3 regions of the Pseudarthrobacter sp. rb genome follow, and region 2 is predicted to be linked to each of the others. Evidence: predicted binding sites of a transcription regulator. Region 2 holds the regulator's gene; each other region holds the start of a gene.
The links. The regulator HrcA, encoded in region 2, represses chaperone genes, less so after heat shock. The targets are predictions, from matches to a motif close to TTNGCACTCGNNNNNNNCGAGTGCNAA.
Positions count from the first base shown of each region.

Region 1: a site for HrcA is predicted at 2,740-2,766, ahead of groL (chaperonin GroEL). Genes of this name have one in related genera too.
Region 3: a site for HrcA is predicted at 1,909-1,935, ahead of ACWRN3_RS06990 (FmdB family zinc ribbon protein). Genes of this name have one in related genera too.

Region 1 covers NZ_JBWJAR010000009.1:163,450-168,210, reverse strand. Annotated here, with positions in the region: gene ACWRN3_RS14090 (DUF3263 domain-containing protein) at 95-424, shown strand; gene ACWRN3_RS14085 (LytR C-terminal domain-containing protein) at 476-1,117, shown strand; gene ACWRN3_RS14080 (cold-shock protein) at 1,183-1,389, shown strand; gene ACWRN3_RS14075 (ABC transporter substrate-binding protein) at 1,389-2,654, shown strand; gene groL (chaperonin GroEL) at 2,945-4,579, shown strand; gene ACWRN3_RS14065 (ABC transporter substrate-binding protein) at 4,681-4,761, opposite strand, start outside.
Region 2 covers NZ_JBWJAR010000002.1:279,238-283,998, forward strand. Annotated here, with positions in the region: gene ACWRN3_RS04005 (GerMN domain-containing protein) at 1-723, shown strand, start outside; gene ACWRN3_RS04010 (16S rRNA (uracil(1498)-N(3))-methyltransferase) at 716-1,489, opposite strand; gene dnaJ (molecular chaperone DnaJ) at 1,492-2,619, opposite strand; gene hrcA (heat-inducible transcriptional repressor HrcA) at 2,708-3,721, opposite strand; gene ACWRN3_RS04025 (DUF3097 domain-containing protein) at 3,893-4,744, shown strand.
Region 3 covers NZ_JBWJAR010000004.1:43,584-48,344, reverse strand. Annotated here, with positions in the region: gene ACWRN3_RS07000 (AAA family ATPase) at 1-731, shown strand, start outside; gene ACWRN3_RS06995 (RcpC/CpaB family pilus assembly protein) at 743-1,360, opposite strand; gene ACWRN3_RS06990 (FmdB family zinc ribbon protein) at 1,581-1,853, opposite strand; gene ACWRN3_RS06985 (5-formyltetrahydrofolate cyclo-ligase) at 1,965-2,585, opposite strand; gene galU (UTP--glucose-1-phosphate uridylyltransferase GalU) at 2,689-3,594, shown strand; gene ACWRN3_RS06975 (GNAT family N-acetyltransferase) at 3,599-4,219, shown strand; gene ACWRN3_RS06970 (hypothetical protein) at 4,301-4,761, shown strand, end outside.

The DNA.
Region 1 (4,761 bases), on a different contig from region 2:
GAACATTCAGCCGGCTTGGCTTAAATGACACCCTTGTTATTCGGCGGCTAGCATAGGGGTAAGACATTGACCGTTACCAGCGAAGGAGTGTGCCGTGGCGGAACCGGCCCGGGAACACCTGCCGGAGCAGGACCCAGGGAAGTCCCTCCTGGCGGATTTCATCCTTCGTGAGTCCTCCCTGTCCGAGCGTGAACAACAAATGCTGGCCCTGGAACGGCAGTGGTGGAAGTACGCGGGAGCCAAGGAGCAGGCGATCCGTGACCTGTTTGACCTCTCCGCCACCCATTACTACCAGCTCCTGAACGCGTTGATCGACCGCGAGGATGCGCTGGCCCACGATCCCATGCTGGTCAAGAGATTGCGTAGACTACGTACGTCGCGCCACCGTGCACGTACTGCCCGGCGCCTGGGATCCGACGCTTAAGACGCCCCAGGCCGGGACAACAGCCGCAATCAACAAGGATGTCCTTCCACCATGACCAGATACGCCCGCGATGAATTCGACAAAGTCCCGGAGGCTGCGTCGCGACAAGGTGTCCACCGGACGGCCTCGGCCCCGTCCCGCGTGCGGCTGTGGCCCATCCTGGCTATGGGAGTGGCGGCCCTGGCCATAGGGTTGATGTCCTTCCTGATCCTTCCCAAACTTGGCTTCAACGCCACCGCCAGCCAGGCCTCCGCCAGCGTGGAGTCAGCTCCGCTGGCCGGCACCGGCACAGCCCCTTCGGCCACGCCTTCCGCTTCCGCGCCCGTGACGTCCCCGGCGCCCCCCGCCTCTTCCGAGCCAACCCAGGACGCCGGCCCCTCGCCGGAGTCCACGGCCTCTGCCACCCAGCAGGCTGCTGTCGACAGGACCCAGGCAGTTGCCATCTACAACGCCGCCGGCACGGCGGGGCTGGCCAGCCGGGTAGGCGGAACCGTCCAAGCAGACGGATGGCGGCTGGGCCAGGTTGGCAACTGGTCCGGAGCCCCGCAAAAGTCCTCCGTGATCTTCTACGCCGGCCCCCAGCACCTGGCCAGCGCCCAGGCGCTTGCCGGGCTGCTGAACATCCCCACCGTGGTGGACAGCACCGAATTCCAGTCGCCGCTCGTCGTGGTCCTGGGCCCGGGTTACCGGTAGCCGCACGCCGTCCAGTAACGCAGGTCCGGTCTCCACCTGGCCCCAAACGGAAAGAGTTGTTCATCATGGCACTGGGAACCGTGAAATGGTTCAACGCTGAAAAGGGCTACGGCTTCATCACCGTTGACGGCTCCGGTGATGACATTTTTGTCCACTGGTCCGCAATCCAGGGGGAGGGGTACCGTGCCCTGGCCGAGGGGCAGCGGGTCCAGCTCGATGTGGGCGAGGGTGAAAAGGGTCCGCAGGCGGAAAACGTCCGGCCGGCGCAGTGATGCCTGCTTTGCGACCCGGTGTCCGCGTCCGCGCGGCCCTCGCCCTGTCCGCGGGAGCGGTTCTTTCGATGACGGCATGCGCCGGCACCGGCGGCAACGCCAGGGTGGAAACGGCGGAGGCCTCCGGCGACGGCGTCCTGCGGGTGGGGCTGGTCCTGGACAACGCCGGTGACAATGCCTTCCTTAACGCGCCCCAGCTGGCTGCCGCCAAGCTCGCTGTCCAGGACATCAACGCCGCCGGCGGACACAAAGGCCGGCCGGTGGAGCTCGTCCCGGTGCACCCGGACCAGGACACGGGAAGGCAGGCAAAGGACCTCGCCGCCAAAGCGGATGTGGTGATTGGACCCACTGACTCCAGCCACGCAGCCGCCGCGGTGGACGTTCTGTCCCACGCGCGCATACCGCTCATCTCGCCGGCCAACACTGCTGCAGGCCTGTCGGAGCTTACCAGCGGAGGCTACTATTTCCGCACCGCCGCGGCCGACGTCGCCCAGGGCCCCGTGTTGGCAAAACTCGCCAAGGACTCCGGCGCTGCCACCATCGGCGTGCTGTACCAGGAAGGCTCCTACGGCAAGGACCTCTCCGCTGCCGTCACGGACGCTGCGAGAAAGTCCGGACTCACGGTCCTGCCCGGGGCCGGCTTCAAGGACGGTGCCGCCGCCGAAGCCGCGCGCTCCATGGCAAAGGCCAAGCCGGACGCCGTCGTCCTGATTGCCCGCGAGGGCGCGCAGGACGCCCTGGCCGGGCTGGACAGCGCCGGCCTCAGCGGTTCACGGATCATCCTCAGCGACGGCGCGTTTGCCCGTTACGGATCCAGGCTCGCCTCCGGGACCCTGGAGGGCGCACGTGCCGTCGTCCCCGGACAGTTGCCCACCGCTGCGTTCCAGGCAAAACTGCTGGCGGTGGACCCTGCCCTCAAGGACCTCTCCTACGCTGCCGAAACCTACGATGCCGTAACGCTGGCGGCCCTCGCCGCAGCACGTGCCCAGGATGACGCCGGACGCTCCATTGCCGCCAACCTGATTGCCGTCTCCGGAGGGGCAGCCGACCCTGGAGCCGGAGTGCCGACCGCCCCATGCTTGAGCTACAAGGAGTGCCTGGGCGGCCTTGCTGCCGGCCCGGACATCAACTATGACGGCGAATCGGGCCCGGTGGCCTTCGACGCCAAGGGCGACATCACCACGGCCCTCTTCTCCGTGTACACCTTCGGACCCGACAACAACCCCGCCCTGTCCGGCCGGGAGACAGCCGGACACTCCGGCTGATCGCCCTGGGCGAAGCCGCTGCTTCCCGCAGGGCATCAAGCGTCTTTTCGCTTGCACTCTCACCTGGGGAGTGCTAATTATTGACTTAGCACTCTGACGCACCGACTGCTAAAGCAACGCCTGGTTCCGGCCGGCAGCGCACGGCACCGGTCGAGGAGCGAAAGAAACACCTCACTTCAGTGAGATCCCCGCCCGGAGGCATACAGAGGCCGCCGGCAAAGGATCGTCCGTCGCGGGCACTGCAGCGAAGGTTCATTCTTAACGACTGTCCCGAAAGGACTATTGCCGTTATGGCCAAGATCATTGCATTTGATGAAGAGGCACGCCGCGGCCTTGAGCGTGGCCTGAACACCCTCGCCGACGCCGTTAAGGTCACCCTCGGCCCGCGTGGACGCAACGTCGTCCTCGAAAAGAAGTGGGGCGCCCCCACGATCACCAACGATGGTGTTTCCATCGCCAAGGAGATCGAGCTGGACGATCCCTACGAGAAGATCGGCGCAGAGCTGGTCAAGGAAGTTGCCAAGAAGACTGACGACGTTGCCGGTGACGGCACCACCACGGCAACCGTCCTGGCCCAGGCCCTGGTCAAGGAAGGCCTGCGCAACGTTGCCGCCGGCGCCGACCCGCTGTCCCTCAAGCGCGGCATCGAAAAGGCTGTTGAGGCCGTCACCGCCGAGCTGCTGAACTCCGCCAAGGAAATCGAAACCAAGGAAGAGATCGCGGCTACTGCCTCCATCTCCGCCGGTGACGACGAGATCGGCGCCCTCATCGCCGAAGCCCTGGACAAGGTGGGCAAGGAAGGCGTCATCACGGTCGAGGAGTCCAACACCTTCGGCCTGGAGCTGGAACTCACCGAAGGCATGCGCTTCGACAAGGGTTACATCTCTGCCTACTTCGTCACCGACGCTGAGCGCCAGGAAACGGTCCTCGAGGATCCGTACATCCTGATCGTCAACTCCAAGATCTCCAACGTCAAGGAACTGGTTGCTGTCCTGGAAAAGGTCATGCAGTCCAACAAGCCGCTGCTGATCATTGCAGAGGACATCGAGGGCGAGGCCCTGGCCACCCTGATCGTCAACAAGATCCGTGGCACCTTCAAGTCCGTTGCCGTCAAGGCTCCGGGCTTCGGTGACCGCCGCAAGGCCCAGTTGGCCGACATCGCCGTCCTGACCGGCGGCCAGGTCATCTCCGAGGAAGTTGGACTCAAGCTCGAGACCGCCGGCCTTGAACTGCTGGGCCAGGCCCGCAAGGTTGTTGTCACCAAGGACGAGACCACCATCGTCGAAGGTGCCGGCGACGCCGACCAGATCGCCGGCCGCGTCTCCCAGATCCGCGCCGAGATCGAGAACTCCGACTCCGACTACGACCGCGAGAAGCTGCAGGAGCGCCTGGCCAAGCTGGCCGGCGGTGTTGCAGTCATCAAGGCCGGTGCTGCAACCGAGGTCGAGCTCAAGGAACGCAAGCACCGCATCGAGGACGCCGTCCGCAACGCCAAGGCTGCGGTTGAAGAAGGCATCGTCGCCGGTGGTGGCGTGGCCCTGATCCAGGCCGGTGCCAAGGCATTTGCCAACCTGCAGCTGTCCGGCGACGAAGCAACGGGCGCCAACATCGTCCGCGTTGCCATCGACGCTCCGCTGAAGCAGATTGCCTTCAACGCCGGCCTCGAGCCTGGCGTGGTTGTCGACAAGGTCCGCGGCCTGCCCGCAGGCCACGGCCTGAACGCAGCCACCGGCGAGTACGTCGACCTGCTGGCAGCCGGCGTGAACGATCCGGTCAAGGTAACCCGCTCTGCCCTGCAGAACGCGGCCTCCATCGCCGGCCTGTTCCTCACCACCGAAGCTGTTGTGGCTGACAAGCCGGAGAAGGCTTCTGCCCCCGCCGGTGGAGACGACATGGGCGGCATGGGCGGCATGGGCGGCTTCTAAGCCGCCCGGCCGGGACCGGCCCCGACCAGTTACTAACGGGCGGCCCCCTCTTCGGAGGGGGCCGCACTTTTTTGTCCCGGTGCCAGGATCCTGCCGGGGATTTACTTCCTGGCCGAGTCCAGCATCCCCTGGACTTCCTTCCTAAAGGCGTCCGCCGCGGCCTGGGGGGTCAGCCGGTCATA
Region 2 (4,761 bases):
TACTGGATTGGGCGCAGCGGCGGGAACATCTTCCTCTACCGTGAGTTCCGGGACGTTCCGGAACAGGAGAACCCGGTGACGCGGGCACTGCGCGCCATGATGTCGGAGAAGCCGCTCGACCCGGACTTCTTTACGCCTTGGCAGAACCCGGACAAACTTGCCACCTCCATCTCGGGCAAGGACGTCATCACGGTCGACGTCTCGGCTGACGCCTTCAACAGCAACCTCGACGCCGACATGGCCGCCCGCGCCATCCAACAGCTGATCTACACGGCAACCGCTGCCGCCGCCAGTTCGGGCCTGATCGACACAGGGCAGCAGGTCCGGGTGCGGATCCTCGTAGACGGCCATACGGACTACGTCGCGTTCGGAAAAGTCCAGCTGGGCGCACTGATGACCCGTGCTGCCGGGCTGGTGGCGCCGGTGTGGATCATTGATCCGCAGGAAAACACGGAGGTGCCTGCCGGCAGCGTAAAGATCACCGGCCGCAGCACGTCGCCGGGAGCAAAGCTCCGCTGGCAGATCCTGCAGTCCGGGGACGGCGGAAGCAAGGCCCCGTTCCTGACCGGTGAAACCACGGCCGGCGCCGGGCAGGGGCAGGCGGGCGTCTTTACGCTGGCACTGACCTTGCCGGCCGGCGGCTATGAGCTCCGGGTGGCGCAGGCAGGTTCCGGCGGGGAGCCGGACCGAAACGAGGACACCAGGTCCTTCAAGGTCAGGTAGCTGTCCACCGGCCAAGGATGTCGCTTGCAAGCACGACGGCGGCCGGCCCGGCCGTGGAGGACCGCAGGACGTGGTGTCCCAACAGGGCGGTCACAGCGCCTTTGTCGCAGAGTTTCGTTACTTCCCGCGGGCTGATTCCGCCTTCCGGGCCGACGATCAGCAGGACTTCCCGGATGCCCTCGTGCCCACTCCCCTGCCACGCTTCCAGGACGGTGCGCAGCGGACGCACGGCATCTTCGTGGAGGATGACGGCCAGGTCTGCACCCTCCACGGCGGCGGAAAGCCCGGCAGTATCGACGGCGGCCCGGACCTCGGGGATCCAGGCGCGCCGCGCCTGTTTGGCGGCGGCGGCCACAGTGGACTCCCACTTGGCATGGGCGCGGGCGGCCCTGTCACCTTTCCAGCGGACGATGGACCGTTCCGACTGCCAGGGTATGACGGCATCGATGCCCAGCTCGGTGGCGGTTTCAATGGCCAGTTCGTCGCGGTCGCCCTTGGCCAGGGCCTGAACCAGGACCAAGCGGACGTCCGGCCGGTCTTCCATTGCCAGTGCGCCGCACTCCACTCCAAGTCCCGAGGCCGCGGCGGAGACGACCTTTCCGCTCATGCGGGCGCCGGCGCCGTCGACAATGTCCACCGGCTCGCCCGGAGACAGGCGTTTGACGGTCACTGCATGCCGGGCCTCCGCCCCTTCGAGGACAAAGATCCGGCCGGGCACCATGCCCGCCAGTGAACCGGCGGAGGTGAAGAAGACGGGGTTGCTCACCGCTACAGGTTACCGAGCCGGTCCCGGAGCTTGGCGAACATGCCGCCGCTGGCGGCGAGCTTGCCCTCGGTGAGCTGTTCGCCGCGGAGCTTGGCGAGCTGCCGGAGGAGGTCCTCCTGTGCCGGGTCGAGCTTGGCCGGAGTGTCCACCTGGAGGTGGACCTTCAGGTCCCCGCGGCCGTATCCCCTCAGGTGCGTGACACCCAGGCCACGCAGGGTAATGATCTCGCCGGACTGAGTTCCGGGCTTGACGTCGATGTCCTGCGTACCGTCGAACGTTTCCAGGCTGACGTCCGTGCCCAGTGCGGCCGCCGTCATGGGGATGTGCAGCGTGGCGTGCAGGTCATCGCCTTCCCGTACGTAGGTGGCGTCATTGTTGACGCGGATTTCCACGTAGAGGTCACCGGTCGGTCCACCTGCAGGTCCGGCTTCGCCCTGCCCGGCGAGCTGGATCCGGGTTCCGGTGGCCACACCGGCGGGAACCTTGATGGTCAGCGACCGCCGGCTGCGGATACGGCCCTGGCCGCTGCACTCGTTGCAGGGATCCTTGATGACCGTGCCGAAGCCTTCGCAGGTGCCGCAGGGGGCGGCCGTCATGACCTGGCCCAGGATGGAGCGCACGGCCCGCTGGACCTGGCCGCTGCCGCCGCAGATGTCGCAGCGCTCCGGGTGGGTGCCGGGCCGGCAGCAGGATCCGTCACAGGTGGGGCAGACCACGGCAGTGTCCACTTCGAGCTTCTTGTTCACGCCGAACACGGCGTCGCGAAGGTCGATCCGGACGCTGATGAGGGCGTCCTGGCCGCGGCGGACGCGGGAAGCCGGGCCGGAGGTGCCCCCGGCGCCGAAGAAGGTGTCGAAGATGTCCTGGAATGCGAAGCCCTGGCCTGCGTAACCGGCACCGCCGAAGCCGTTGTCCGTGCCGTTCTCGTTGCCCGTGGTGTCGTAGATCCTCCGCTTTTGGGGGTCGGAAAGGACCTCGTAGGCGTGAGTTACTGCCTTGAAGCGTTCTGAAGCGTCCGCACCGGGGTTTACGTCCGGGTGAAGGGTGCGGGCCAGTTTGCGGTAGGCCTTTTTGATCTCTTCGCCCGTAGCTTCGGGTGAGACTCCAAGGACGTCATAGTGGCTGCTCAAAGTTCGTATCTCTTCCTTGTTGTACTGCGTTCAGTGTGGGCGGCCCCGCTCTGTGGTCCGGTCCCGAAAAGGCTCCGGCGGCGAAGAGTCAGGGCCCCAAAATCCTGGAAAGGTAGCGGGCCACAGCCCTGACGGCGGCCATGGTGGTGGGATAGTCCATCCTGGTTGGGCCGAGGATCCCTACCTTCGCGGCGCTGTCCGGGCCGTAGCCGGTGGCCACCACGGAGGCTTCGGCAAGGCCGTCATAAGGGTTTTCCCTTCCGATACTGACGGCCACTCCCCGGTGGTCCTGGGCCATTTCGCTCAGCAGCCGCAGCATCACCACCTGCTCCTCCAGTGCCTCGAGCACGGGGCCGATACTGAGGGGGAAATCCACGTTGGACCTGGCCAGGTTCGCCGTTCCGGCCATGACCATCCGGTCCTCCCTGGTGTTTTGTGCCAGGCCCTCCAGTCCATGCGCCAGCGCGTGCGCGGCCTGGCGCTGGCCGTGCGCAGTTCCGGCTACGACGGCGGGGAGCGCCTTGGCCAGCTGGCTTAGCGGAGTTCCGGCCAGCGCGGCAAGGAAGCGGGTACGGAGCGCGGCCAGTGCGTCGTCGCCAAGGTCCTGGCCGACGTCGATGACCCGCTGCTCCACCTTGCCGCTGTTGGCAATCAGCACCACCAGCACCTTGCGGGGGGCCAGGAGCACGAACTCGATGTGGCGCACCAGTGCCTTGCTGAGGTGCGGATACTGGACCACAGCCACCTGGTTGGTCAGCTGCGACAGCAGCCGGACGGTGCGGTCCAGGACGTCGTCGAGGTCGTCTGCGCCTTCCAGGAGGGACTGGATGGCCCGGCGCTCCGCTGCCGACAGGGGCTTGACTGCCGAGATCTGGTCGACAAAGAGCCGGTAGCCCTTGTCTGTGGGAATTCGCCCTGCACTGGTATGCGGGGCAGTGATCAATCCCTCGTCTTCAAGGGCCGCCATGTCATTGCGGATGGTTGCGCTGGAAACGCCCAGATGATGCCGCTCGACCAGGGCCTTTGACCCGACCGGTTCGCGGGAGTGGACGTAGTCCTCCACGATGGCCCGCAGCACTTCCAGTTTGCGTGGCTCGCTCACTCTCCACCTCCATCCATGGTCCGGGGCGCATACCCCGCCAGGTGCCACCAGTGTTAGCACTCGACATGCCTAAGTGCTAACAGTCTATTATGCCTCGGCCCGTTGTTAGCATTGGTACCGCTCCGGGCGAAATTCCGGTGCGGAGGACCTAGCGCTAGGCGGATCGAATCCATGGATTACCAAAACTGGGGGCCCCGCGGCATTTCCGCCCCGGCCAAGGCGGAATTGCCCGAGGTTCCGGTGGAGCGGGGCATGGTGCTCGAGGATGTCCAGTCAGGCTGGGTCGGCGCCGTCACCCGGGTGGAAAAGTCCGGCGGCATGCACGTCGTGGCCCTGGAGGACCGCCGCGGGAAGTCCCGGTCCTTCAAGCTCGGCTTCGGTTTCCTCCTTGAGGGCCGGCCCATCCGGCTGATGCCTCCCGCCGCCCGGCCGGCAGCCGCCGGCCCCGCCGCCGGCAGGACAGCCTCAGGCTCCGTCCGGGTCTCCGGCCAGCGGGCCCAGGTCGCCAAGGCAAGCCGCATCTGGGTGGAGGGCAAGCACGACGCCGAACTGGTGGAAAAGGTCTGGGGAGACGACCTTCGGGTGGAAGGCATCGTCGTCGAACCCCTGCACGGCATTGACGACCTCGCCGCCGCAGTTGCCGCCTTTAAACCCGGTCCGGGCCGTCGCCTCGGCGTGCTCGTGGACCACCTCGTCCCTGACTCCAAGGAGTCCCGCATAGCCGACGCCGTCATGGCATCCCCCGGCGCGGCCGGAAATGTCCTGATCGTCGGCCACCCCTATGTGGACGTCTGGCAGGCGATCCGCCCCGCTGTCCTGGGCATTGACAAATGGCCGTCCGTGCCCCGCGGACAGGACTGGAAGACCGGAATCCTGAAGGCCTTTGGCTGGCCGCACGCCACCAAGGAGGACATCGGCCTGGGATGGCAAAAACTACTGGGCGCCGTACGTACGTACGCGGACCTGGAAGCGTCGCTGCTGGGGCGGGTTGAGGAAGTCATCGACTTCCTCACCGCCCCCTGAAGGCCGGACACCGGCCC
Region 3 (4,761 bases), on a different contig from region 2:
GCGCAAGGGTCTGGCACCAATACGACGGGGCAATCGATGTAGTGGCAGCCGCCGACCCCCTGAATACCATGGGCCAGGAGGACTCCGAGATTCCACGGCCTGTGGCCATCGAGTCCGACGGCACTGCGCAGTACCGCACCATGAGCGTGCGTGAACGCAGCAGGCTGCGTCCGCAACTGCTGGAACGCCTTGGCTGGCGGTACATGCCGCTGTGGACCATCGAAGTGTTCACGGACCCGTCGTCCTGCGCAGACCGCATTGCAGGCTATCTGGGCCTGGAGAACATGGTGCTGCCGGGAAGGACCCACCAGTCTGTGGGCTTCCTTGACGACGACGTTGACCAGGCGCTCAATGGAATTGACGCCGCGCCGTCCGCCGGAGTTTCCTACCTGCCCGGGGATCCCGGCACAGGCCGGAACGGTGACAGCGGAAACCAGGAAGCGGGATCCATGACCGAGGAAAAGAAACCTGCACACGGCAGGCTTGAGGAAGACGGCCGCGAGGAAGACATGCGCCAGGACAAGATCCAGGACGGGCAGGCAGAAACAGTTACCGGCGGGGACGTTCCTGCAGGCCCGGCCGAAACGGGTCCGGCGACCCGGGCGGTTACAGGCGGCGCTGAAGAGATCCTCCCGAGCAAGGCCGCAGAGGACGACGCCCGCAGCTGGGGTGACCGTGAGGATGACCACGACACGTGGTTGAAGGAACAGAAGCCGCCGCACTGGGGCTGACCGCCACAAGGTTACGGCGGCCCGACCAGGACGAAGAACAGCCGGCCTTGGGTTGACGCTCCGGCCAGGCGTGATGCTTGTTCGGCGGTGGCTGCCACCACGATCAGTCCGTCCGTCTCCGTGGTGCCCAGCCACTGGCCGCTCTGGCCGCCCTTGTTGGAGGTCCACAGTACGGGGACCGCCGACGCCAGCACCTCCGACGGGCCCTGCTGGTCGAACCCGTTGGCTGATGTGAGCACAACGTTGACCAGCTGTCCGGGGGAGACCAGCTGAATCGACGAGGCATCCGCCATCCGCAGTGGAACTGCGGCTGAACCGGGCGGCGTACCTGCCAGGAGCCCGGGACCCACCAGCTGGGCATCGGTGAGGAGCTGGCCCTTGCGCATGGGTGCGGCGAGCTGTTTGCCGGTGGCGGCGGCATCATCCCGGAGGAAGCCGTCGGCCACCATGCCAGGGGGCACCTGGACTCGGACCACGTCCGCGTCCGATACGGCGGTACCGGCAGGAAGATCCCGGGCAGCGGCCAGGGCCGTGGCGGTGGAGAGCGGGGCAGGAGTGAGCTGCTGGACGGCGATGGCGGCAGCTGCGCACAACAACAGTGCAGCGGCGAGCCGGCGGTTTCGGCTCAACCAAGCGGCAATACGCGCGGCCAGTGGGCGGTTCCTGGGGCTGCGGCCAGCGCCTGCAGGGCCCGAAGAATACCGGAGGGCGGCGCGGCGGCGGGGAAGTAAGGGCATGCGCCCACGCTAACTCCGGGCGCACGCGCAAGGGGGCCGGGATGAGGCCTATGTGGACAAAAGCGGCCGGACGCTGGAAAGCGCCGGCCGCCGTCGTGAAGTCTGTGCCGGACTAGCTCGCGGCGGCTGCGGGCGCCGGCGCGGCGGGGGCAGCAGCAGGCGCGGCCGGAGCCGCGGCGGGCGCGGGGGAAACCGAGCTGCCCTTGGAATCGCGGGAGTCCGTGCGGTAGAAACCGGAGCCCTTGAAGACGACACCGACGCTGTTGAACTTCTTACGCAGCGTCCCCTCGCATTCAGGGCAGGACGTCAGGCTGCTGTCCGAGAACGACTGGACGATGTCGAAGGCGTGGCCGCAATCCTTGCAGGCGTAAGCATATGTTGGCACTGGTGCTCCTCCTCTTGGGCAAACGAGAGGTCCCGTGCTGCCACCTGGTAAACCATTAGCAGTCGCAGGGCCTGAGTGCTAATTCTATCACTGTGCACGGAACGCCCGTGCTCAGGCGCCACCCGCCAGGGGCCGGTACCCGGAAGGAACCAGGACGGCCGGGACCGGACGGTCGAACTCCTCGGCCGGGATCCGTCCGGCGGGCAGCAATTCATCGTCGTAGATAACAGCGGCCAGCGGAATTTCCTTCCCGGCCGTAGCGAGGTGCCCCAGGAACTTGTCGTAGTAGCCGCCGCCCTGGCCAATCCTGTTGCCGGCCAGGTCCACGGCTGTGGCGGGAATGAAAAGCACAGCGGCGTCGCCGGCGGTTTCGGGCCCATGCCGGTGCCCCGCAGGTTCCAGGATGGGCGCGTACCTGCTGCGCTCGAAGCCGGTGTCCGGAGTCCAGAACACCCAGCTCAACTCCCTGGCCGGTTCGCACACCGGAAGCAGGACCTGGTGGCCGCTGCGGTGCAGGGCGTTGATCAGCGGCAGGGTGGGTGGTTCCTGCCCCACGCCAAGGTATACGCAGGCTATCCCGGGACGGCCTTGCGTCACCGATCCAGCCCAGGCTTCCCCATGGGTGGCCAGGGCCTGGCCGGCAGCTTCCAGTTGTGCCGGCATCAGGCCTGCCCGCCGGTGCCGGTGGGCGGCCCGGATCCTGTCCTTGACAGCGTTAGTCTCCTGCAGCATGTTGTCCTCCCTGAAGCCCGGTGTTCCGCGGCGTTGAAGCCCCGTGCCGGCCTTCGGTGCCGGGGGTTACTGAAATACTTGACGCTGACGTTAGATTAGTCCGGTGAACACCAGTAATCCCAGAGTCCGCAAAGCCGTCATTCCCGCAGCGGGCCTGGGCACCAGGTTCCTGCCTGCCACCAAGGCCATGCCCAAGGAAATGCTTCCCGTCGTGGACAAGCCTGCCATCCAGTATGTGGTGGAGGAAGCCGTCCACGTGGGCCTCAACGACCTGCTGATGATTACCGGCCGCAACAAACGCGCCCTCGAAGACCACTTCGACAGGGTGCCATCCCTCGAATCGACGCTGGAGGACAAGGGCGATACGGAAAAGCTTGCGTCCATCCAGGCCGCGAGCCAGCTGGGTGACATCCACTACGTTCGGCAGGGCGATCCCCACGGCCTGGGGCATGCCGTCCTCCGGGCGAAGCAGCACGTGGGCGATGAAGCCTTCGCGGTGCTGCTGGGCGACGACCTCATCGATGCCCGCGACGAACTCCTCAGCATCATGATCGACGTACAGGCGAAAACCGGAGGGTCCGTCGTCGCACTCATTGAGGTGGAACCCTCCCAAATCAGCGCCTACGGCTGCGCCGACGTCCAGGCCATCGAGGGCGAGGATTATGTTCGCGTCAACCGGCTCGTCGAAAAGCCCTCGCCGGAGGAAGCCCCGTCCAACCTGGCGCTGATCGGCCGATATGTCCTGCACCCCGCCGTGTTCGAAGTCCTCGAGCACACGGAGCCGGGCCGCGGAGGCGAAATCCAGCTGACGGATGCCCTGCAGGAACTTGCCTCCGGTGACGGCGAGGGACATGGCGTGTATGGCGTGGTGTTCCGGGGCCGCCGTTACGATACCGGCGACAAGCTCAGCTACCTCAAGGCCTGCGTCCAGCTGGCCATCGACAGCGATGACCTGGGACCCGGCCTGCGGGAATGGCTGCCGGGCTTCACCGCCGGCCTCTCCCGGTAGCGCCGTGCGCACAGGTCCCATCTGGCCGGCCACCCTCGAGTGCGGCGACTTGGTCCTGCGGCCCATCCGGTACCGGGACAAGAAAGAGTGGACTGAAGTACGGTCGCGGAACAGTGAGTGGCTGGCCCCGTGGGAGGCCTCCAACCCGGACCCGTCCGGCGGCCTCCCGGACTACCGGCACATGGTCCGCTCGCTCAACCTGCAGGCTGCACAGGCTACCGCCCTGCCCTTCGTCATCACGGAGTGGAGGCCGGGCCTGAGGAATCCGGCCATCGTGGGCCAACTGACGGTGTCTTCCATCGTCTGGGGTTCGGCCATGATGGCAACGTTGGGGTACTGGGTGGACCAATCCCGGGCGGGACGGGGGATAGCCCCCACATCCGTGGCGCTGGTAACGGACCACTGTTTCCGTACGCTTGGCCTGCACCGGATGGAAATCAACATCCGGCCCGAGAACGGACCCAGCCTGCGGGTGGTGGAAAAGCTGGGGTTCCGGGACGAGGGGTACCGTCCCCGTTTCCTGCACATCAACGGCAAATGGGCGGACCACCGTTCGTTCGCCCTCACCTCCGAAGAGGTCCCGGAAGGCCTGTTGGGTCCGTGGCTGGCGTCGCGCCGGTCATAAATCCAACGGTTTGCCAGTGGGGGCACGACACACCGCAGCTAATGCGGCCTGAGCAGGCATGATGCTCATACGGTTTTGAGTGTGGACTTCCCCCTTAGCAGCTCAGTGATCCTTGTGGTTGCCGTCGCGCTCTGGATTGTATGGGTTGCCCCTTACGTCCTCCGGAACCGCAGGCACCAGTTCCAGCCCGCCGGCGAGTTCCTGGCAGACGCCCCCGCCGATGAAAGGCCGGATCCGCATGCCGGCCTGGTCCTGAACGTCGCCGCCCAGCAGGAGAAAGCCATGGAACCCAGGAAGAGTGCCGCATCCGTTGCCGGCACTGCAAGCACCCCACCTGCGGCGCCGTTCCGCATACGCTACGGCCGCACTGGCCTCGCCCTTGTGGGACTCCTCTCCCTGGTGACCGCATTCATCTCAGGTGTGCTGCTTCCCTTCGGCATCGGTTCGCCGGCTCTGCCGATTACCTGCACCCTGGTGACCGTCGCATCCGTCGCACTGCTGCGGTGGCTCGCTGTCCGCGACCGCAAGGCGAGGGTGAACGC